3 regions of the Thermoanaerobacterium aotearoense genome follow, and region 1 is predicted to be linked to each of the others. Evidence: riboswitches for the same ligand, from Rfam matches in the RefSeq annotation. Region 1 holds a riboswitch; each other region holds the start of a gene.
The links. A riboswitch is a leader RNA that binds a small molecule or an ion and turns the genes downstream of it on or off. The one in region 1 is predicted to bind cyclic di-AMP.
Positions count from the first base shown of each region.

Region 2: another riboswitch for cyclic di-AMP. It lies ahead of GSH73_RS05590 (C40 family peptidase); the one in region 1 lies ahead of GSH73_RS08185 (cell wall hydrolase).
Region 3: another riboswitch for cyclic di-AMP. It lies ahead of GSH73_RS09775 (C40 family peptidase); the one in region 1 lies ahead of GSH73_RS08185 (cell wall hydrolase).

Region 1 is NZ_CP047602.1:1,609,797-1,618,074, reverse strand. Features, by position in the region: gene GSH73_RS08195 (response regulator transcription factor) at 1-205, shown strand, start outside; gene GSH73_RS08190 (sensor histidine kinase) at 195-1,565, shown strand; gene GSH73_RS13460 (hypothetical protein) at 1,657-1,803, shown strand; cyclic di-AMP (ydaO/yuaA leader) riboswitch at 1,861-1,989, shown strand; gene GSH73_RS08185 (cell wall hydrolase) at 1,989-2,813, shown strand; gene GSH73_RS08180 (TMEM165/GDT1 family protein) at 2,878-3,441, opposite strand; gene GSH73_RS08175 (hypothetical protein) at 3,667-3,999, opposite strand; gene GSH73_RS08170 (hypothetical protein) at 4,056-4,721, opposite strand; gene GSH73_RS08165 (hypothetical protein) at 4,759-5,259, opposite strand; gene GSH73_RS08160 (hypothetical protein) at 5,327-5,641, opposite strand; gene GSH73_RS08155 (ROK family transcriptional regulator) at 5,863-7,011, shown strand; gene nagB (glucosamine-6-phosphate deaminase) at 7,030-7,800, shown strand; gene GSH73_RS08145 (cytochrome c biogenesis CcdA family protein) at 7,891-8,278, shown strand, end outside.
Region 2 is NZ_CP047602.1:1,136,258-1,144,535, forward strand. Features, by position in the region: gene GSH73_RS05585 (AEC family transporter) at 1-728, opposite strand, end outside; cyclic di-AMP (ydaO/yuaA leader) riboswitch at 917-1,047, shown strand; gene GSH73_RS05590 (C40 family peptidase) at 1,051-1,746, shown strand; gene typA (translational GTPase TypA) at 1,894-3,717, shown strand; gene GSH73_RS05600 (lytic transglycosylase domain-containing protein) at 3,739-4,326, opposite strand; gene GSH73_RS05605 (SPOR domain-containing protein) at 4,469-5,269, shown strand; gene GSH73_RS05610 (DRTGG domain-containing protein) at 5,281-5,634, shown strand; gene GSH73_RS05615 (ATP-binding protein) at 5,637-6,056, shown strand; gene GSH73_RS05620 ([Fe-Fe] hydrogenase large subunit C-terminal domain-containing protein) at 6,079-7,389, shown strand; gene GSH73_RS05625 (DRTGG domain-containing protein) at 7,386-7,715, shown strand; gene GSH73_RS05630 (PHP domain-containing protein) at 7,712-8,278, shown strand, end outside.
Region 3 is NZ_CP047602.1:1,947,687-1,955,964, reverse strand. Features, by position in the region: gene GSH73_RS09810 (YkoP family protein) at 1-108, opposite strand, end outside; gene GSH73_RS09805 (polysaccharide deacetylase family protein) at 123-833, opposite strand; gene GSH73_RS09800 (FAD:protein FMN transferase) at 999-2,048, shown strand; gene GSH73_RS09795 (NusG domain II-containing protein) at 2,035-2,403, shown strand; gene GSH73_RS09790 (peptidoglycan D,D-transpeptidase FtsI family protein) at 2,428-4,089, opposite strand; gene GSH73_RS09785 (ATP-dependent DNA ligase) at 4,157-5,080, opposite strand; gene ku (non-homologous end joining protein Ku) at 5,084-5,893, opposite strand; cyclic di-AMP (ydaO/yuaA leader) riboswitch at 6,044-6,161, shown strand; gene GSH73_RS09775 (C40 family peptidase) at 6,167-6,847, shown strand; gene GSH73_RS09770 (helix-turn-helix domain-containing protein) at 7,114-7,503, shown strand; gene GSH73_RS13590 (sigma factor-like helix-turn-helix DNA-binding protein) at 7,507-7,680, shown strand; gene GSH73_RS09765 (PaaI family thioesterase) at 7,706-8,128, shown strand; gene GSH73_RS09760 (cysteine hydrolase family protein) at 8,169-8,278, shown strand, end outside.

The DNA.
Region 1 (8,278 bases):
TTTGATTATAAACTCTGAAATAGTGCTTACAAGAGAAAATATATTGGAGAATGTATGGGGCTACAATTATATTGGTGAGACAAACATAGTTGATGTGTACATAAGATATTTGAGGAGTAAAATTGATGAACCGTTTAATAATAAGTTGATACAGACGGTAAGAGGTGTAGGATACTCTTTAAGGAAAGAAAAAGATGAAGATTAAAGGCTTTAAATTATCAATAAAGTTGAGAATTGCATTGCTTTATGCTATCATATTTTCATTTATTTTAATAGTGCTTAATGCGTCTGTGTTGTACGGCCTCAAATATTACCTTGTATACCAAGCGTTTGACGATATACAAAATCAATCAGATGTCATAGTCGAAAAGCTGAAAGAGGTTGATGGAATAATTACAAGTGTAGACAAAGATTTGCTTTTCGGATCGTTGATAGGTGAAAATATGTATTTAAAGATTGTGGATTTGCAGGGGAAAATTGTGTACGTGTCTTCACCGCATTTGATTGATATATCCTACGATAAAAATATAAATACACCTACAAAAATAGAAAAAGATGAGACGCATATAGCATACATAAACAGAGAGTACATTTATGGGAATAAGGGCTTTTACATTCAGGTTTATGAGGATTTAAAAAATCAGTATTTCTTTTTAAAGCTTTTGTTTGTGATGATGGCTGTTTCTGATGTCATTGGAGTATTGGTGTCTTTTTTTGCAGGGTATTTTATAACAGGTAGAGCATTAAGACCTGTTGATTATATGGTTAGAGAAGTTCATGCAATCGACGAGAAAAAATTAAATAAAAGATTGAGCGTTAATGGAAATAATGATGAACTGTCTAAGCTTGCTGCTACATTTAATGACATGCTGGACAGGCTGGAAGACTATTTTAAAAGGCAGAATGCATTTATATCAAATGTGTCTCATGAGCTTAGGACACCTTTATCTGTCTTGAAAGGATATATAGAGCTTATAGACAGGTGGGGGAAGGATAACAAAGATGTACTGGAAGAGTCTATAGGTGCTTTAAAAAAAGAAGAGCAAGAAATGGAGATATTGATTGAAAGGCTTTTAATGCTGGCAAGAGGAGATAACAAGACGCTTAATGTAAACAAGAAATTATTTAACGTTTATGAATTGATTGCGGAAATAGTCAGGGATGCTAAAGTGATTTTTAATGAAAAGAACATTGAGATTTTTTGCGATAAAACTTTGGAAGTGAATGCAGATAGAAACCTTATAAAGGAGCTTCTAAGAATAATTCTTGATAATGCATTAAAATACACAGATATTGACGGCAATATAAAAATTTTTGCAGAAGAAGTAGATAAAAATGTAGCCGTAATAATTAAAGACGACGGAATCGGAATACCTGAAGAAGAGATTCCTTATATATTTGATAGATTTTATAGGGTTGACAAAGCAAGGAGCAAAGAAACTGGTGGAATGGGTTTAGGACTGTCTATTGCAAAGCTTATTGTTGAGCTGCATGGTGGAAGTATTGAAGTAAGAAGCAAATTAAATGAAGGATCTGAATTTAAAATAACGATCCCAAAAGTTTGACGGATGGGATTGTTATTTTATTTTTAGTGACATACTCCACAATATATGGTATAATATATTTATAAAATCACTATATATTGGAGGGTATAAAATGTTACAAAAAGAAGCGACGAAAAATCAGCAGATGGAGGTAAAAAGTTCTTCTAAAGAATATACATGCCCTGATTGTGGTGCACAGTTAGTTCCTGAAAGCGGATGTATTTACTGCCCATTTTGCGGTTACAGTGAATGCCACTAATTACCTATATTCCCATCAGTTTAATATGGACATATACAAGCATTCCCCTTATAATTAAAGTAAAATATGCCGAATCCCCGAAAAGGGGTACGGGGGATTTTTCTTTGGGGTGAATCCACTTAGGTGGTAGGGCGGCCCTTTGCCCGAACCCGTCAACTAACCTCGGAGGCAAAAGGGGGATTTTTATGTTAAAAAAATGTATTAAGGTAAAGCCTCTCATTGCTTCATTAGCAGCGGCTCTTTTATTTTCTCAGACGGCATTTGCGGCAACGTATACTGTAAAACCTGGTGATAGCCTATACAAGATAGGCTTAAATTATGGTACAACATACAATCAAATAATGAAGCTTAACAATCTCAGTGATACAGTAATATATCCCGGACAGGTATTAGTTGTACCTGGCAGTGACAACACATATACAGTCCAAAAAGGCGATAGTTTATACTTAATTGCCACAAAATATGGTATTACTGTAGATGCTTTAAAAAATGTAAATGGTTTAACAGGTGATATGATTTATCCGGGGCAAGTTTTTGTCATACCAACGTCTACGTCTGGTACACCATCAACTTCTTCAAGTATAAGAAGCGATGTAACTGCAAACAGAGGTTCAGTCCAAAGAGGTGTTATTTCATACACAAATGCCGATTTGGATCTTCTATCAAGGCTTATAAATGCGGAAGCTGGTGGTGAACCATATCAGGCTAAAGTTGCTGTCGGTGCCGTGATAGTAAATAGGGTAAAAAGCGGTATATTTCCTAACACAATACAAGGCGTAATATATCAAGTCGATAGCAATGGTTACTATCAATTTACGCCTGTTGAAAACGGCTGGATAAATGTACCTGCCACGCCAGACTCAATAAGTGCTGCGAGAGATGCCTTAAATGGTGTAGATCCTACAAACGGCGCACTTTATTACTTTGACAACAGCAATACCAATCAGTGGCTTTGGTCATTGCCGGTTGCATTAAAAGTAGGCAATATGGTATTTTCTTATGCAAGATAAAAATGATCGTTAATGAGAGGCTAAGAGGAGCAAAATGGATACCGAAAGGTATCCATTTTGCTTTCTATAGAGTTTTTGCTTCGTACAAAGTGATAAAACCAAATATTATAAAAATGAACGCTGATATGTAGTGCAAAAGCTTTGTTGGCAATTTCTTGCCTAAATAAACTCCCAATACGATTCCAATGACATCGGCTATGAAAATTCCCGCAGTAGCGCCTAATAAAACAAATACAGGATTTTTGTATGTGGCAGTAAGTGCTAATGTCGAAAGCTGCGTCTTATCTCCAAATTCTGAAATAAAATATGTACTTATTATGGTGAAAACTGGACCGTATTTGGATTTTCTGATTTTTTCATGCCCTTCATGGCCATTTTTTAATGTTATCAACCCAAAAATTAAAAAAGATATGGCAGCCAACAGCTTCACGTATTTTATCGGTATGTACTCTGTGATAAATGAGCCGAACAAAACCGCAATACCCATATTTAAAAGGGCAGCCACTAATATGCTTATTAAAACAGTTCTGGCTTTTATAAATGTGGCAAATGCCATAGCCATAAACTGTGACTTGTCGCCCATTTCAGATGCAAAAACGAGAATAAAAGACGATATTAAAGCATTCATCAAATCTGCCTCCTTGTAATTAGTATGCCAAAAAAATAAAACCTATTACATAATATGTGAACATATTACGTAAAGGTCTCATTCTTTAAGGCAAAGCCAGGTTAAAACCAGCATGTTGACTTTGCCACATATTTATATATGTGAACTACTCCCCCTTACATAGATAGATTATATAATATTTTTAGAAGACATCTACTCCATTATATAATAAGTCAAAAAATTATGTCAATGCAATTTGTTTCCTTTTCTAATTTTTTTCATGTTTATTAATTTTATTATGCCTCCGTAAATGAGGGAAATACCAATTATAGCTGGTATTATAAATGCTATTATATTTAGCACATCTGTCTCATCGATTATGGCGATTATCATGGGAATCAGTATTATAAAACCAATAATTATTTGTATAAAAGGATATTTGCCAACTCCTTTTATTGGTTCAGGAATCTTTCCTGTTCCAATATAATAGCCAGGGTTGTACTGATTTTCCTCCCATTCTTTTAGGTCATCTAATTCCTTCTCAAATTCATTTTTTTTATTCGGCTCATTGTCTTTCATAAATAACACCTCATTGAAACATTCTAACTTTAGAATTATTATACAACTTTAAATTATTAATTCAATATGAAGCCGGGAGACCAATGGATTTTATTCTTGCAGTCTACTATATCGTTAATTAGTCTTTTCCACAACGGATTTTTAATAGCATTCGAAGGAGTAAAATCAGCATTGTTTTCTATCCCATATGTTTTTAGTCCCTTCACATCTTTTTTTACAATTTCCACTAATTTATCATTTATGTCTTTCATCTTAGTAAACTTAGCCAATTGTTCTTTATTTAATTTAATAATTTCGTCTTTGTTGTATGCATAAATGTCAAATGATTGAGGAGGTCTATTCAATATTCGGCTTATGTACAATGAAAATTCCTCTGGAATGTAAGATATAATGTTACCCATAGGTATTTCTTCCATTGCATTATGTACATATATATCTACCAAATCAAAAATATCATTGCTCTGATTTAAAAATTCATTTCCCAGAATGTTAGCATTACCGACTGTAATTTGTTTACTATGCAAAGAATCATTTAATATTTGATCAGTTTTTAAGACTGATGATGCGAAACCAGAGGTATCTTCAAAAACTCTCCTTGAAAGGTAATTGTTTATATTTACCGATTTTAAATATAATAGAAGATTAGAGATAGACGAAACCAGCAATAATGCAATCAAGCCAATAAATATAAAAATCCATAAATTTTTATATTTGATTGTCATAAATACTCCTTTCCAGACCATTTAGTCTAAAATTATTTTAATATTTATCCATACCAGTCATATGCTTAAAATGAGGTAGAGGTCTGATTTCTTGATGAACATAAATAGTTTTAGAAAATCCCAATAGAATTTGAAAATTAATAGTTGCTGTAGCATCTAAAACAGTATCTAAATCTGAATCTAAAACTACACTGGTAACCTTGCATAAAGGAAAACTTTCATCTTGATTTAAGTTTATCAAAAGATCTTTATATACTATTATCCATAGTGATTGGTTATTTCCATTTGGCACATAATAAAACGATTGGTTATTTTCATTTTGTATATAATCATTACCATAACTTCCATTAGCATTTACCTTGGTACGAGGTGCATTAAGCAAAAAGTCATTCAATCCAGCATTAAGTCCAGATTTTACTTTTGATATGACCATATTTGTTTCAGAAGTCACGTCAGATATTACTAAAAAAATTAAAATACATAACATTATAAATACACTAATAACGATATATAGCTTACGAACATGCAATTTTTTCAATCTCCTTTCAAATTTTTAATGGATTAAACGCTTGTTAATTGCTTTAATATATTGATTTTTGATATTTCTACTGCAATTGCATCTTTTGTGCTAACATTTGGAATAGAGTATAAATTAGTGCCAACTTTATAATAATTAAAAAAAATGTATCATTTATATTTGTCTCGCCAGTTGAAAAGTATTTAATAGTACCAATTTTCTTGTCAATAGAAGTGACATCATCAGATGTACCAACATAAGTCTCGCCATTTAAAATGATAATTTTAGAAAATGCCCAGCTTTTTTCTTCATGATCATTTGAGCTATTTTTTGAACAACCTGCTGTAAAAGTCAAAGCAAATATTAATATTGCTATTAATAGGGTTTTTATTATAAAATTCATTTTTTATCCATAGTCATATTTACATCTTTTGTCTTTTAGCTTGCATAATTATAAAACATATATTCTACAAAAATTTAGAAATTCCTCCTAAATCGTATGTAAAAATTATTTACAAAAGCACATTATTGATGGTATAATAATATTAGATAAAAGTTCGAAGCTCGAACTAATTTTTTAAAGATATTTAGTTCGGACTAAGAACTAATTTGGGAGGTGATAGATTGACGCAGTATCGAAAGGGCACCAATTATCTTATCAAAAATATAAACACGGCAAATGTTTTGGATGTCATTAAAAAAATGCAGCCAATCTCTCGCGTGAAAATCTCAAAAATCCTTAATATGAGCAAATCTACTGTATCTGGAATAGTAGATGAATTGATAAAGGAAGGACTTGTAAGTGAGGAGGGATTTGGAAATACCGCGTCTGCAGGCAGAAAACCTATTGAGCTTACATTTAACCCGAATGCGAAATTTTCAATAGGCATCGATATAGAATCGACGAATACAATTGGAGTGCTTACAAATTTGGAAGGAAAAATAATAAAAAAGATAAAAAGACCTACAGGAATAAAAGAAAAAGCTTTCCTAAACACAGTCAAAATCATTAAGGAATTATTAGAACATCGAGATGATATTGCAGGAATAGGAGTTGGAGCTCCTGGTATAACAAATATAGAAAAAGGAACAGTGTACGCACCAGGACTTTCATGGGTTGACTTTAACCTTCTTTCTAAGTTGAAAGAAACGTTTGACTATGACATATTTATAGACAACAGCGTTAATTACGCAGCATTGGGTGAAAGATGGATTGGTTCATGCAAAGATGTCAACAATTTTGTGCTCGTGACGATAGGAAATGGCATTGGTTCTGGAATATACATTAACGGCAAATTAGTAAGGGGACACAAATATTCAGCAGGGGAAGTTGGCTACATGGCTATAGGCAGAGATGCTTTAGGCAAAAAGTATTTCTATGAAGATTACGGGTACTTTGAAAGCAAAGCATCGCTTTTAGGTCTTGTCTCCACATTAAAGAATATGTCGAATGGAAAATTTGATACGATAGAAGATTTTGTTAATGGATATTTGACAAAAGATGAAATTTGCATCAAAGCTTTTGAAGAATTTATAGAAAATTTAAGCATGGGTTTTGCCAACATTATTAGCATATTAAATCCGGAGCTAATAGTAATAGCAGGCGATGTGATAAACTTAGGCATCGATATAGTAGATAGTATAAAAAAGCTTGTTGAGAAAATGGTTCCATTTGATGCAAAAATCATATATACAAAGCTAAACGAAGATGCTGCTGCTATAGGAGCATCTGCAGATGTTCTTCTAAAGACAAATTACTTAATATTAATATAAAATGAAAGGATGATTATTGTGAGATTAATAATAACAAATGACTATGATGAAATGAGCAGAACTGCAGCGGAAATCATAAAAGAACAGGTAAACAGAAAAGCGAATTCTGTATTAGGTCTTGCCACAGGCTCTACACCGCTTGGAACTTATAAAGAGTTAATTAATATGTACAAGAATGGAGAAATTGATTTTTCTTATGTCATAACATTTAACCTTGATGAATATGTAGGATTGCCTGATGACCATCCTCAAAGTTATCACTACTTTATGTATGAAAATTTATTCAACCACATTAATATAAAAAAGGAAAACATTCATATTCCAAATGGCGTTTCGGATGATTTTGATAGAGATTGTAGGTTGTACGATGAAGCGATAGAAAAGTTTGGAGAAATTGATCTTCAATTGTTGGGTTTAGGTGTAAATGGGCACATTGGTTTTAATGAGCCTGATGACTATATAAATACAAAGACGCACATAGTAGATCTGGCGGAAGAAACTATAAATGCAAATAAGAGGTTTTTTAAAAGCATTGACGAGGTTCCGAGAAAGGCAGTCACGATGGGGCTTGGCACCATAATGAAATCGAAGAAAATTTTACTTCTGGCATCTGGTAAAAACAAAGCAAATGCTATAAAAGAAACTTTAAATGGCTATCTTACAACAGATGTCCCATCAACTGTTTTATCGTTACATCCTGATGTTACAGTTGTAATAGACAGTGATGCTGCATCTTTAGTAGATTTAGAAAAAGCAAGAAAGAATGTCGATATCATTTCAAAGCTATAAACAATCGTTTATAGCTTTATTTGTTTTTAAAAATTCGATGTAGTATAATTAAGTTAAACAACCCCTCTATAGGGGGTAAGGGGGATTTAAGTGTCTTTATTTGCAGCGTTTTTAGGTGGGATTGTTTCATTTTTTTCACCATGCATTTTACCGCTAATACCAGTTTATGTGACGTATATTTTCGGCGGTAAGAAGAAAAATTTTTTCAATTTATTTTTATTTGTGTTAGGCTTTAGCATCGTTTTTGTTCTCATGGGAGCTACAGCCAGTCAATTGGGAAAATTTTTTGTTTCATACAAAGTTCTATTTAGAAAAGCCAGTGGCATAATAATATTATTATTTGGACTTTATATGATGGGTATCATAAAGCCGGCTTTTCTGAGCAGGGAAGTAAAATTTAATATTCCCAGCAAAAAGGAGGGATATATTAGCAGTTTCATTTTTGGCATAGCTTTTGCTTCTGGATGGACACCATGCG
Region 2 (8,278 bases), 470 kb from region 1:
TATTGGGGCGATTTAAAAAAGTCAAGATAGAATGCAACCATATATGTTAAATAAAGGGAAATATAAAGAAAAAATCTTACAATGTAAATAAAGATGTAAATGAATTGGAAATCGAAAAAGGATTTCAGAATGAAATTTTGGGGGATAAATTTAAAAGATGTCTCCTGAAATTCAGATATATCAGGCAACAGAAGTTGCCGAAAATATTCATAAGTGTCAAAAGGTACAAAGCACAAGATCTTTTTGAATACTTTTTTTAGATCTAATTTATCGCTTTGAGAAAATGCGTATGCAGCAATATATGCGACTCCAAAGACGTTAAATGAATTTCCCATGTCAAACATGGCAATGTGCAAAAGACCATTGTTGCCGTAAATTTGTTGGACAAACGGGAAAGCGAAAAGACCTATGTTGTATCCGCAGAGAGATATAATCAAGGTGCCTTTTGTCTCTCTTTTTAAATTTGCGTTTCTAAAGGCCAAAAAGCCTATAATAAAAGTGATGAAGCCAAAAGCAAAGCCTGATAACGTCAAAACGAATAAATTCGTGTTTACTTTTGTCGTCAAGAAAACTTTTGCGATGCTGGCAGGCAACGTTATGTAGATAATAAAACTATTTAGCACCTTTCCTGTTTCTGCAGGCAGAAATTTCATTTTTTTTACCGCGTAACCGAAAAATATTATGATGATGCTTATTGCGACTTTTTGAAGTATGACTATTTGGCTCATCCGTATCCTCCTTTTCGTATATCAAATAAAATTATACTACAATAGATCGCTTATTTATAGAGATTGTAACAAATTTATAAATTTTTTATAAAATATATTAAGAGATTATTAAAAAAATCTTAAAAAATTATTATGAAAACATTGACTTTATTAATTATTTTTGATAAAATAAAAGAAACTTGTACATATTAGCAATCTTGCCGAATCCTATTTAGGTACGGAGGATTTTTCATGTTTGGGGTTAATCTGCCAGAGGCAGTAGGGATACCTTCTATTCCGCACCCGTCAACTAACTCCGGAGGCAAAAGGAAGGAGATTAGCTATGAATAGCAAATTAGGCAAATTTATTTTTGGTGTATCCGTTTTCGGCATGACGATGGTAGGTTCCTCGATGCTTACTCACATTTATGCAGCAGATCTTGGAAGCGGCATTGTCGTTGGAAACGGTGTAAATGTTAGAAATGGCGGAAGCTTGTCGTCAAAGGTTATCACACAGTTAAACTATAACGATGTGGTTACAGTGATTGGACAGGATAATGGCTGGTACAACATAAAGCTTTCAGATGGGACTGTAGGCTGGATATACAGCAAGTACCTTTCATTAAGATCTTCAAGTACGGTGTCAAGAGGTGATGTTGACAGAAGCATTGCCTCAAGGCTGATTGACTTTGGAAAAGAGTTTTTAGGAACAAGGTATGTTTACGGTGGTGAATCTCCATCAGGCTTTGATTGTTCAGGTTTTACTCAATACGTCTTTAAAAGCGTTGGCATTAGTTTGCCGAGGGTAGCTGATGAGCAAGCTACGGTAGGGACGTACGTCGATAGAGCAGATTTGCAGCCTGGTGATTTAGTGTTTTTTAAGACATTGGGTAGCAGCATAATAAACCATGCTGGAATATACATAGGAAATGGCCAGTTTATGCACGCTTCATCTGGCGCAGGAAAAGTCATGATAAGCTCTTTGTATGAAGACTACTACAGCACTCATTATGCTACAGCCAGAAGGGTTATACAGTAACTAAATATAACGACAAAAAGGCACTTTATGTGTCTTTTTTTGATGCATTTTTAGACGGTATTTTATAGTTTGTTGACTATTTAGGCATATTAATATATCATTATATATTGTATAAAATTTGCATTTGTGTGGAAGGAGTTAACCTAAATGGGGTTTGTAAGGGACGATATAAGGAATGTAGCTATAATAGCGCATGTTGATCATGGGAAAACAACTTTAGTAGATGGAATGCTTAAACAAAGTGGCATTTTTAGACAGAATGAAAAAGTAGAAGAGAGGGTAATGGACTCAAATGAATTAGAGAGGGAGAGAGGGATAACAATTCTTTCGAAGAACACTGCCATAAGGTACAATGGTGTAAAGATAAACATAGTTGATACACCTGGACATGCTGATTTTGGCGGTGAGGTAGAACGGGTACTTAAAATGGTTGACGGTGTACTGCTGCTTGTAGATGCCTTTGAAGGACCGATGCCTCAGACCAGATTTGTATTAAGCAAGGCTTTAGAGCTTAATTTAAAACCTATAGTAGTTGTGAATAAAATCGATAGACCTGATGCAAGGCCGGAAGAAGTCATCGATGAAGTCCTTGATCTTTTCATTGAGCTGGGTGCCGATGACGATCAGATAGATTTCCCTGTAGTATATGCTTCTGCCAGAGAGGGCATTGCTAAGTTAAGTTTAAAGGATGAATCGGTAGATCTGCGTCCTCTTTTTGACACTATCTTAAAAGAGATTCCGGCGCCGGAAGGTAATATAGATGATCCACTGCAGCTTATTGTTACGACCCTTGATTACGATGATTACATTGGAAGAATCGCTATTGGAAAAGTGGTTAGAGGTAAGATTGTGTCGGGAGAGAGTGTAGCAATATGTAAAAGAGATGGGGCTGTGCAAAATGTAAAATTAAGCAATTTGTATCAGTATGAAGGTTTGAAAAGAGTACAGGTTGATGATGCTAAGTTGGGTGATATAGTAGCTGTATCAGGCATAAGCGATATTGAGATTGGAGAGACGATAGCCGATCCAGAAAAGCCAGAGGCTGTAGACTTTGTTGAAATAGAAGAGCCAACCATTTCGATGACATTCGGCGTAAATACGAGTCCATTTGCAGGTAGGGAAGGCAAGTACGTGACATCGAGACATATAAGAGAAAGGCTTTTTAAAGAGCTTGAAACGAATGTTGCATTAAGAGTGGAAGAGACAGAGACGACAGAAGCATTTAAAGTATCTGGACGTGGCGAGCTGCATTTGTCCATTTTAATAGAGACTATGAGGCGAGAAGGATATGAGCTTCAGGTTTCTAAGCCATCTGTGATTATAAAGGAGATAAACGGTGTCAAGCATGAGCCTATTGAGCTTGTTACTATTGACATACCAGAAGATTACATGGGCGTAGTGATGGAAAAGATGGGCTCAAGAAAAGGGGAGCTTATGGATATGCACACTTTGAAGCCCGGTACATTAAGGTTGAAATTTAAGATACCGACAAGAGGATTAATTGGTTATCGCTCTGAATTTCTTACGGATACCAAGGGAAATGGGATAATGACGTCTATAATCTATGACTATGAACCGTACAAAGGTGATATACCAACAAGGTCAAGAGGATCTTTAGTTGCATTTGAGGCAGGTACCACAACGACTTATGGGCTTTACAATGCACAAGAAAGAGGAACTCTTTTTGTTGGCCCAGGTGTTGAAGTGTACGAAGGCATGATAGTTGGTGAAAATTCCAGAAGTGAAGATATAGATGTCAATGTTTGCAAGAAAAAGCATGTTACTAATTTGCGTTCTGCCACTGCAGATGAGGCATTAAGGCTTTCGCCTGTTAGAGAAATGTCTCTTGAAGAAGCTTTGGAATTTATCGCTAACGATGAACTTGTGGAAGTTACGCCTAAAAGTATAAGGCTTAGAAAGAAGATATTGAGCGCACAACAAAGGTATAAAAATGCTAAATATAAACAATAAAAGGGGGTATGACCCCTTTTTTTATTTTGAACCATCAGATGTGTCGTTGAGTATTTTGCTTATGTAGTTTATGGTTTCTTCATAAGGCGGTATGCCACTGTACTTATTTACGGATTCTTCTCCCGCGTTGTAAGCTGCTAAAGCTAATGCAGTATTGCTGTATTTATTAAGCAATTGGCTTAGTAGTTTTGTACCACCATCAATATTTTCTTCTGGATCGAATGGATTTGTTACACCTAAATACTGAGCTGTTGACGGCATTAACTGCATTAGGCCCATTGCGCCTGCGCTTGATACAGCATAAGGATTGTAGTCTGATTCGGCTTTTATGACAGCATTTATCAAATCCTTGCTGACGCCGTATTTTTTTGAAGCCTCATCTATATAGCTTTCTATTTTGTCTTTTGATACGGCAGGCATATCTGGCGTTTTATTATTGAAATCAGTTGTTTCAGATTTAGCATTGTCAGTAGAAGCAGTTTCTTCGCTTATCAATTCATTTAAGATGTCCTGAAATGAACTGCTTTTATCTACGAGGTTTATGTTTACAGGTAATCGCGATTGTATATCGCTAAATCTGCTTTCGATGATTGAATCTACATAATCCATTTTCCAAAACCTCCTCATATTATCTATAATTCGACAAAAAAATTAAAAATCCTTTATTCGTTTTAAAAAATGAGAATATAGTCTCAAATAATGAATGATTTGTAAAAAGGATTTTAGTGTTTGGTGTAGAATATATAATTAGGTGATTAATGTGTATACAGACGAAGAAAGCAAGAAAAATACAAAATTAGGCTTTAAAAGGGTTGTATTGCTATTGGCTTTGTCAATAGTAGCATCTATAGGAATAGGATTTGTCATTTCTCAGTATGCCATAAAGCCATATCTGGCTAAGCTGTCTGAAAAAAATGTTTATTCTTATTCCATGGAAGTGCCACAGATTAATTATTACGTTGTAAAAATAGGACAGTACAAGGATGAAAAAGATGCTTCATATAATTTGAATTTGCTTACCATGAAAGGAATCTACGGTGAAATCCTTAAAGATGGCGGAAATTATGTTTTGTGTTTGGGACAATTTATGGACAAAAAAGATGCCTATGATTTCAGCTTAAAGCTCAATAAAAGTGGCATTAATTCATCTGTAGCTTTGTACTATGGACCTGTTTATCAGATATACTATGAAAAAAGTTCGGAAGAAAGCGTAAAGGAAGCAATTGACAATATAGATGTTTTTTTAAACGATTTGTCACATTTATCACAGCTTTCGTATAAAATGGCATTGCAGACTGCCAGCGAAAAAGATATAGACGATACGGAAAAATACTTTAAAAAGTACAGCAACATGACTTATAATATAAATATAGATGAAAATTTAAAAAAAGTTTTGGAGGATACGAAGAAAATTAATAGTCAAATTTTAAACAATCTTGACGATGTAAGGACATCGTTTGAATTAAATGACGGAAATGCTTATGGATTGACTCAAAAGCTTCTTATGGATTCCATAAAACAGTATTATAACAGCATGAGTTATTATAAATAGGGGAGTGCAGCATGAAACTTGAAGAAGTGAAAGAAATATTAAACGCGGAAGTGCTTTGTGGTCATGATAGATTGTCTGAAGAAGTAAATACGGCTTGCGGCGCAGACTTGATGAGCGATGTTTTGGCTTCAAAAGATGAAAAATCACTGCTTTTAACAGGGCTTACAAATGTTCAAGTTGTTAGAACGGCGGAAGTCTTGGGAGATATAGTGTGTATCGTCTTTGTGAGAGGAAAAGAGCCTGGACCTGAGATCTTGGATATGGCAGCTTCTGCGTCTATAGTGGTTATGAAGACAGATTATCCGCTTTTTATCGCTTGCGGCCTTTTATATAAAAATGGACTTAATTGTGGGAGTGAATTTTAATCGTGAAGCCGTATACAATGGATTTTGATGTTAAAGCAAGAGATTTTTCATCTGCAGGAGAGTCGTCAAGTAAGTTCCGGAAGACTTTGCTTATGCTTTCGATACCATCTGACATAGTTAGAAGGGCATCGATTGCAGCTTATGAAGCTGAGATGAATATAGTCATTCATTCTTATGGAGGCAAGATGCATTTTGAAATATATAAAGACAAAATTGTGATAGTCGCTGAGGATACAGGCCCTGGCATAAAAGATCTGGAACTGGCTATGAAAGAAGGATATTCCACAGCGCCAAAAGAAGTGATTGAAATGGGGTTTGGCGCAGGGATGGGGCTGCCAAACATGAAGCGAAATGCCGATACTATGGAAATAGTTAATCACGATGAAAGCGGGACGAAAATCGTCATGACGATTAATTTTTAAATTCTAAGGTGGGTTGTTTACAATGTATTTTCATTCTGTGACTCTTGATAGAGATAGGTGTAAAGGATGTACCAATTGTATAAAAAGGTGCCCTACTGAGGCGATACGTGTGAGGGATGGAAAGGCAAAGATAATAAAAGAGAAATGTATTGATTGCGGGGAGTGCGTAAGGGTATGCCCTTATCATGCTAAAGTCGTGGTGACAGACGATATAGGCATGATGGAAAATTACAAATATAGAATCGCTCTTCCAGCGCCTTCTCTTTACGGGCAATTTAAAGATATGACAATAGGCGACATATTGGCATCTTTGCAATCATGCGGGTTTGACGAAGTTTTTGAGGTTGCTTATGCTGCTGACATCGTATCGTATATAACTCGAAATATAGTAAAGGCGAAAGATTACAAAAGGCCCATTATATCATCCGCATGTCCCGCTATTGTTCGGCTTATTCAACAGAGATTTCCTTCATTGATGGATAATATTTTAGATATAATGCCGCCTGTTGAGGTGGCTGGGAAAATTGCCAGAGATGAAGCTAAAAAGAAAACAGGGTTAAAAGACGAAGAAATAGGAGTGTTTTTTGTATCGCCGTGTGCTGCGAAAGTCACCAGTGTGAAAAATCCCATAGGCATTGAAAAGTCGTATATAGACGGTGTTTTTTCCATGAGGGATGTCTACAGCATGATATTGGACAAAAGAAAATTTGCTGAGAAGAAAATTGAGCATACTTCATCAATGATTGGAGTTGGATGGGCAAATGCAGGCGGTGAATCGTACGGCACATCATTGGAAAATTGTCTTTTTGTAGATGGAATTCAAAATGTCATAGGTGTATTAGAGGATATTGAATTAGGAAAATTAGACGACATTGATTTTTTTGAAGGTCTTGCTTGTGTTGGTGGATGTGTGGGAGGCCCTTTGACTGTTGCAAATAATTTTATTGCCAGAAATAGGATAATGAAATTAAAAGAAAAATTAAACAAGGATGTATCGGTAAAAAAATATATAGCGGTGGATTTTCATGAGTTTATGCTAAATGTCAAACTTAAAAAAAGCGATGTTTTAAATTTAGATGAAGACATAGACAAAGCTATTGACATGATGAAATCAATTGATGAAATCTATAAAAGCTTGCCGGGACTTGATTGCGGTTCTTGTGGCTCCCCTGGATGCAGGGCTCTTGCAGAGGATGTAGTAAAAGGATTTGCCAGCGAATATGACTGCATCTTTAAATTAAAAGACAGGATAAAGATACTGGCAGAAGAAATAAATAAACTTTCTATAAAAATTCCGCCTGTAATAGGCAGTGATAAGGAGGTAAAGCCTTGAAAGTAAAGGATATATTAAGCCATGAATTTACTTTGGTAGCAGGTGAGGGAGGCATAGAAAAGGAAGTAAGCAATGTCTATGTGTGTGATTTGCTAAGCTTTGTAATGTCTCACGTGAAAAGCGGAAGCGCATGGGTGACGATTCAGACGCATGTGAATGTGATTGCGGTTGCCGTTATGACAGATATAAGCTGCATCATCATCTGTGAAGGAGAAAAACTTGATGAAAATGCTAAAGAAAAGGCTGATGAGGAAAACATACCTGTTATAGCGTTTAATGGCAGTTCATTTGAAGCAGCAGTTAAATTAAGTGAGATGATTAAATGAAGTTTTACTATGATTTGCACATTCATTCATCATTATCGCCATGTGCAGATGATGATATGACTCCTAATAATATTGTCAATATGGCTTTGATAAAAGGCCTTGACGTAATATCTTTGACAGATCATAATTCAACTAAAAATGTCGAAGCCGTCCATGAATTATGCCGGCAGAAGGGAATAAAGTTTATACCAGGCATAGAGGTTCAGACAAAGGAAGAAGTTCATGTATTATGTTATTTTTTTGATATTCTCGACTGTTTGAATTTTGGTGAAATGATTTATAACAGCTTAGACTGCGTAAAAAATAACAAATATCTTTTCGGAAATCAATTGATTATGGATAAAGACGACAATATTGTGGATGAAGCAGAAAAGCTGCTTCTATCTTCCAGCAGCTTTTCTGTTGATGAAATCTTTAGAATGATGGATGGCATTGGTGCTGCTGTGCCTGCTCACATAGATCGCACTTCTTACAGCATCATTTCAAATCTCGGCTTTATACCAGATATATCAAATCTTAAAACTGTAGAAGTTTCTTCATCATTGATTGCCAATCGCATTGTA
Region 3 (8,278 bases), 340 kb from region 1:
TATTGCGATTCTTATTTCAGAATCATCTCCACCTACTGTGTGGATATTATTTAATTTTGCAAATACAAATTCCCACAAAGACCAAATGTACATAAAAATCTTTTTCATAATGATTACCCCGTTTACGAAAAGATAAATTTATTTATGTCGACAATTTCTAAGTTTTTCTCTTTTATCCCGCTTATTATCTTATCAAGAGCTATAAGCATTGTCTCAGGAGCTTCTTTGTCTGACCCTATGTTGTCGCTGCTATCGTGAAATATCAAAATGTTTCCACCTTTTACTTTGTTTAATACGCGATTAACTATCAGATTTGGATCTTTTACTTTCCAATCCCAGCTCATGTAGCTCCATAAAATTATTTTGATGCCTAATTTTTTTGAATATTGGTAGATAAAAGTTGTAAATAGTCCCCACGGTGGCCTATAATATGAAGGATACTTTCCGGTAATCTGAGAGATAATTTCGACTGATTTTAATAATTCCTTGTATGTGGCAATAGGTCCTAAGAACCAGTTTATGTGATGCTTATAACCGTGTATGCCTATCTCGTGACCTCTATTTACGATTTCTTTGGCTAAATCTGGATACTTTTCAACTTTGTCTGCCAACAAAAAAAAGCACGCTTTAACATTGTATTTATCCAAAAGGGACAAAAGTGTAGGCGTGTACTCAGGATCTGGACCGTCATCAAAAGTAATCGCTATCCATGGCACTTTCTTTTTTCTGCTTGTATAGATGACATTATAATGGAAAATACGACCCAGCATAGTAGGAAGCAATGCTACTAAAACTAAGTAAAGTATGTAAATTTTTATCATGAATTTTATCATTCCGCTAATTTCCCCCTTACAATAAGATTATATACGTAAAAAATGAATCTTACAAGTTTATAGAGCTTGAAATGAATGCTAATAGCATTTTGCTTGAAGAGTTTAGAAAAAAAATTTATAATAGAAGAGGTGAATTTAACTTATATTGAGAGGATTGTTTAGATGATGAATCATTTGATAAAAAAAGTTGTGGCAATTATTGTGACAATGCTTATCGCTGTATCCGTTGTAGGGTGTGGCAACAACGATCAACAGTATACGCGTACTGATTTTATGATGGATACTGTCATGCAAGTCACTGCATACGGCAGGAATGCCAAAAAAGCAGTTGATGAGTCTATGAACAAATTGAGAGAAATCGACAATCTTATGAGCAGTCAGAAAAGCGGCAGCGATGTACAAAAGATAAACGACAATGCTGGTGTAAAGTATGTGAAAGTAAATCCTGAGACGTTTTACGTCATAAAGACGGCTTTAAAGTACAGTAAAATAAGCGACGGGTATTTCGATATAACTGTCGCTCCATTGGTGAATTTATGGGGTATCGGTACTGACCATGCCCATGTTCCGACGGAAAGCCAGATTAAGGATGCCATGAAATACATAAATTACAAAGATGTATTGCTGGATGAAAAGAACGATGAGGTGAAATTAAGCAGAAAAGGCATGGCAATTGACTTGGGAGGAATTGCCAAGGGTTTTGCCGCAGACGAAGTAGAAAACATTATGAAAGAAAATGGTATAAAGCACGCGCTTATAAACTTAGGCGGCAGCAGCGTATACCTTTATGGTTCAAAGCCAGATGGCTCCAACTGGAATATAGGCATACAGAATCCTTTTGGAGATAAAGGTACGTATTTTGCTATTGTTTCAGGCAAAGACATGCTTATTGATACATCTGGCAATTATGAAAGGTACTTTATTCAAAACGGCAAAAGGTACCATCATATATTAAATCCTTTTACAGGGTATCCTGCAGAAAGCGGCGTCGTCAGTACGACAATAGTTTCTTCTAATATTAAGTCTATTGATGCTGATGCTTTATCTACGATTACCTTTATTTTAGGCGTTGACAAAGGGATGAAATTGATAGAGAGTATGCCTGGCGTAGACGCGATTTTTGTCACACCGGACTATAAAGTATATGCAACATCAGGCCTTAAAGGTAAATTAAAGATAACAGATTCGAGGTTTAAGCTATATGAAAATAGGTGATAAGATTTTAATAGGTGTTCTTTTGATTATTTCTCTTGTTTCTGCCTATTTTACTTATGACAAGGCGCTATCAAGAACTGGCACAGATGTTGTAATTGAAGTAAATGGTTCTAAATATCAAGAATTGCCTTTAAACGTTGATAAAACAGTGACAATCCACAATGGCCAGCATTTAAATGTCGTTGAGATAAAAGATGGCAAGGTCAGAATGAAAGAAGCCAATTGCCCAGATCAGATATGTGTCAGGACTGGCTGGATAGATAAGGAAGGCCAGCAGATAGTATGTCTTCCCAATAGAGTAGTTGTAAGAGTTACAGGTGGTAAAAAAGGAGAAGTGGATGATGTAGTATATTAAATAGCCGCGCATTTTTGTGCACGGCTATTTCTTTATCATCAGATATCTTAACGTATTTGAAAGTATGTCTTTTACGACAGGTGCTGCGATTTCGCCACCCATGTGGCCGTTTTTAGTAGGATTTCTTATGACCACTAAGACGGCTACTTGAGGGTTGTCCACAGGTGCGAATGCGGCAAAAGATGCTGTGTATTTCCCAGGCGAATAATTTTCAGTTGTGCCTGATTTTCCTCCTACTGTAAAGCCGGATATTTGACATGCTGTTCCTGTTCCTTCATCGACGACTTTTTTAAGCAACTCTTTCATTGTGTTTGACGTATCTTGTGATATTACTTGTCGTATGACTTGAGGTTTAAATTCTTTTATGACTTTATCGCCTGACTTTATTTCTTTTACTATGTTTGGTTTCATCAAGTATCCACCATTTATAGTTGCCGAAAAAGCATCTATCATTTGAAGTGGTGTCACTGCTATGCCTTGTCCAAAAGACATGGATGCAAGGTCTACAGGATGAACATTTTTCTCTGGTATTATCATGCCAGATGCTTCGCCTGGAAGCTGTATTCCAGTCGGGCTTCCGAACCCAAAGGCGTTTATGTACTTGTACAATGTATTTAATTTAAGCCGTTCTACGATTATCTTCATGAATACAGTATCGCTGGACATTGCCACTGCTTGTGAAAAATCGATATTTCCTAATTTTGTCCAGCTATTTATCCTGTGGCCTGATACTATGTAGTAACCGGGATCGTAAAATTGCTCATTTGGCGTGACTAAAGATTCTTCTAATGCAGCAGATGCTGTTACTACTTTAAATACTGATCCTGGTTCGTACAGATAAGATACAGCAGGATTTGACCATGTGTCGATGGAGCTGACCTTATTTGGCTCATTTGGATCAAAATCAGGAATATTTGCCATGGCTAAGATATCGCCTGTCTTCGGATTCATCACGATTGCAGAAATGCCATTAGCAGGGCTGTAAGTTTCATAAGCTTTTTCTATGGCTGTTTCTGCATATCCCTGAATAACTGAGTCGACAGTAAGGACTAAATCATCGCCTTTTTCTGGCTCATACAATTTTTCGGGAAGTCCTATGACATGACCTACTTCGTCAGTTGTGGCTACTTCTAATCCCGATGTTCCTTTTAAGTATTTATCAAATGAGTATTCTAAACCGTATAGACCATTTCCGTCTACACCAGTGAATCCTAATGTCTGTGACAATAGACTGCCGTCTGGATAGCTTCTAATGTTGGTATCTTCTACGTATATGCCTGCAAGGTTTAACTTTTTTATCTTGTTTACATTGTCCAGTGAGACATTTTTTTTAAGGACAGTCCACTCAGAATTTTTATTGCTGAGAAGCTTGTACAGTGAATCTTTTTTCATGCCTAATAAGCTGTACAATTTGTCTGCGACTGCATCTGGATGTGTTATATTTTTAGGTGCAGCATATACATCGCCGCCGCTTACATTAGTGGCCAGGATATTTCCATTTGCATCGTAAATAATTCCTCTCTGTGGCTTTAATACTATCTTAGATGTTGTCTGATTTTTTACGGCCAGTGAATATTTTGGAGCCATGACAACCTGTAGCCATATTAATCGTGCTACAAGACATGCGATTAAAAATAAAAATGTTATTAATACGAGCAAAATGCGCTTTTTATTTATTGATGCCAATTGAAAGTATCCCCCTTGTACGTTTATAATTTTATTTTAAATCAATAATGTGTACATTTCAATTGGTTTACATGAATCTGCATTCGGTAGGTTTCACATCTAAGGCAAATTCTAAGAAAGATGGTGCTCTCATTTTGAAATTTTCTGACCATTCCATGAATTTAACCTTACATACAATAAAAGGCATTATCCATTGAACGTTGTTAATGGCAAGACCGTAAAATTCCGATCCGACCTTCAGATCATTGGCGACATATAAGAACGATGATAATTCTTTTTGTGATATTCCAGATTCTACATTTCCAATGTGCACAAGTTTGTCCTCCTCGTTGTAAAGGCCCAAGACTAACGCAGTTTTGTCTATCATATAACCTAATATTACAGCATTTAGCACTATGTGGTGTTTGAATTTTTGCCACAGACTGCTTCTTTTTCCTAAATAATATTTTGAGTCTGCTTTTTTAGCCATTACTCCTTCCAATTGTTTTTTGCCAGTTTCCGCAAATAAAGTTTTGCCGTGTCCAAATATGTAATCAGATATCCTTATTAGATTGCTTTCACTGACGATTTTACTTAAAATTTCTCTGCGCTCAATCAGTGGGTAGTTTAATAACTCTTTTCCATCAACATATATTACATCCCATGTTATAAATATTGCGGGATTGGATTTACTTAAAAGTTCGATTCTTAGTTTGTTTTGTTGGTGTTTTCGCATCATTATGTTTCTATAGCTTGGTTTATTGTCTTTTAGAACGATCAATTCACCGTCAAGTATGGCTTCATTTGATTTTAGACATTTATTTATGTTCATAAGTTCTGGAAATTGGTGGCTTATATTTACAAGTCTTCTGTCTTGAAGCTTTGTAGAAGATGAAAGAAATGCTATTGTCCTTGAACCATCCCATTTGATTTCATATACCCAATTCGGATCGTCAAATACATTTCCCGATATAGCCAGCATAGGAGGAATTTTTTCATCCATCATGGACAATCTTTATGCACCTTTTTTCTTTTTTGTTTTTTTTGCCATGTTTTCTTCTTTTACTGACTCGATGCTGGCTTTTAATGCACTTACAAGATCCAGGACATTTTCTTCCTTTGGCGATTCGGGTATTTCGATTTTTCTATCTTGAATTTTCGACTCGATTATTTCAATTAGAGCTTTTCTGTAATTGTCATCGTATTTTTCTGGAGAAAAATCAGATGTCAGAGTATCCACAAGCTTTATAGCCATTTTCACCTCATTTTCATGAAGATCTACATTGCGGATAGGCGGAAGCTCGTTTGTACTTCTTATTTCATCAGGGAAGTGCATTGTTTCCATTACCATGTAGTTGTCATTGAAAACTCTTATGCAGGCTAAATCTTGCCTTGAGCGTATGACGACTCTTGCAACTGCAACACGGTTTAATTTCTTCATAGAATCTCTTAAAAGTACGTATGGTTTTGCACCTATTTCATCTGGTGCGATGTAGTATGTCCTATCGAAATATATAGGGTCTATTTGTCTTAAATCTGTAAAATCGATAATGTCTATCGTTTTAACTGTTGACTTTGGAATTCTCTCTAAGTCTTCTTCATCTATGATGACAAATTTTCCTGGCTCATATTCATAGCCTCTTACGATTTCTTCATCAGAAACTTCTTTATTGCACACAGGACAAATCTTCTCGTATTTTATGGGTGATTTGCAGTCCTTGTGAAGCTGTCTAAAATGGATAGAGTTGTCTTCTGTGGCTGCATAGAGTTTTATGGGGATGCTGACAAGGCCGAAACTAATGGCTCCTTTCCACATTGAACGCATTTTTTCACCTTCTTTCGATATTTATTAATTAGTATAACCATGAAAAACTCACAATCTTCAGGTAATTTATGGAATGTGGTTGACTTCGATACAATTTACCTTTATAATATTAATTAATTATTAAAAATATAAATTTTTTATTAAATTTATTTAAAAAATATGCCTAATCGAAAGAGCGGGGGATATCTTTGGGGTGAATCCGCGTATGCGGTAGGGTTTCTCTTTACCGAACCCGTCAACTAACCTCGTAGGCATAAAGAGAGGATGAATGAATTGAATTACAAAAAAATAGTGGCAACAGCGGTTGTGTCAATAACGCTTATGCAAGCGCCAAGTGCATTTGCAATGGAACTTTTAAAATACGGCTCGAAAGGACAAGCAGTGGTTAGCCTGCAGCAAACGTTAAACAGGCTTGGCTATAGCACAGGTGGTATTGACGGAATATTTGGCAGCAAGACAAAAAGTGCAGTGATCGCATTGCAAAAAAGGTATGGCTTATCTCCAGATGGGATTGTAGGACCAGCTACAGAGGCTGTACTAAATAGGACGACTGTAACTGGCGTTTCATCAAGGGGTGGTTATGATCGCCCATCAAATTTTGATATAGTAAACATTGCAGAAAGATATCTTGGAGTACCGTATGTTTTCGGTGGTACTACACCTGCAGGTTTTGATTGTTCTGGATTTGTTCAATATGTGTTTAGGCAAGCTGGAAAAAGCATCGGTAGAACTACGTATGACCAATATGCAGGTGGAAGGGCTATAAGCTTATCTGATCTTCAACCAGGCGATATATTGTTTTTCTCTACATCAGGCGGTGGTCCTACACATGAAGGCATATACATAGGAGGTAATCGCTTGATACACATGAGCGATTCACTTGGTAAGGCTGCTATCGCAGATTTCAGCGGTTGGTTTAGGACGTACTATATTGGTGCAAGAAGATATTATTAAAATTTAAAAGAGAAGATCTACATAGAGGCGCATGTGTTTTTTGATTTAACATATGTGTCTCTTTTATTTTTGGAAATTCCATAAAGTCCTAAAGGGAAATCTTTGTTTTGCCAGTAAGTAATGCCATAAATAACTGATTATTATAAATTTTCTCCATTGACTTTTTATAACTCGCAATTACAAAAACATTTGTTCGTTTAATATAATTAAAGCACAGTGCTGCACTGAAAGGGACCGGTCCTCACTTTATGTGGGGTGTGTAGTAGATGATAAGCTATAATGAACTGTGCTTTAAGGCTAAAAGTGGTGATAAAGATTCTGTCTATGAGATTTTAAAAAAATTCAATCCTCTTTTGATAAAATTAGCAAAGAAGTTTCCATACGACAGTTTTGATGATATGATTCAGGATGGAAGAGAAGTGCTCATTACTGCTATTCATCAGTTTGATGAGAAAAAAGGCAAAGAATTTATAGCATATGGCAGTATGCAGCTTAAATTTTACTTTTTAAATGTCTATAGAAAGAAAAAGCCATTTCTTTCTTTGAATGCAAAGGCAGATGATGATGAAGATGAGATCATCGATTTGATTGAAAGCGATGGACTTACGCCGGAAGAAAAATTTTTTGATGATATCATGAAAAAGGATTTAAAATAAGCCTTGAATAGACTTACTGCAAAGCAGAAAAACATAATAATGCTTTACTTTTTCGAGAGAAAAACGCTTGTTGAAATATCGAAAGAATTAGGAGTAGGTTACCAAAGTGTTGTTAAACTTAAAGACAGGGCTTTAGATAGATTAAGATTTTTGATAAAAAATGATATAATTATGTAAAACGGCTTGAAAGGATGATGTATACTTGGAAGCTAAAAATCTCGGTATAAATGAAGAATTATTCAAAGAAATAATCGAGTTGAACCAAAAAGCTCAGTTTCACAATCTAATCGGCATGGAGATTGCTGAGCTTGGCAGTGGTAAAGTGACGATGGAAATGACGATTTCCGAGAAACATCTAAATATCTTTGGGATTGCTCACGGCGGTGTACTTTTTTCTCTCATGGATACAGCTATGGGAATTGCTGCAAAGACGATGGGGAAAAACATGGTGACTCTCGAGATGAACATAAACTATATAAAGCCATTAAAAGACAAAGACAGGATCAAGGCAATAGGGAAGATCATCCACATGGGCAAGACGACTGCTGTTGCAGTATGTGATGCATACAATCAAGATGGCAAACTTGTGGGGTCTTCCCGTGAGACATTTTACTGCATAGATTAAATGGTATACAATAAATATAAGATGAAAGGAGGCCATGAAAATGAATTTTGATAGCTTTTTGTACAATACAAGACCTTTTTTGAATTATTTGTTTGATTTTTATAGCAACTTAGATGACATGAAGTTAAGCACCGTCATAAAAGATGCCGG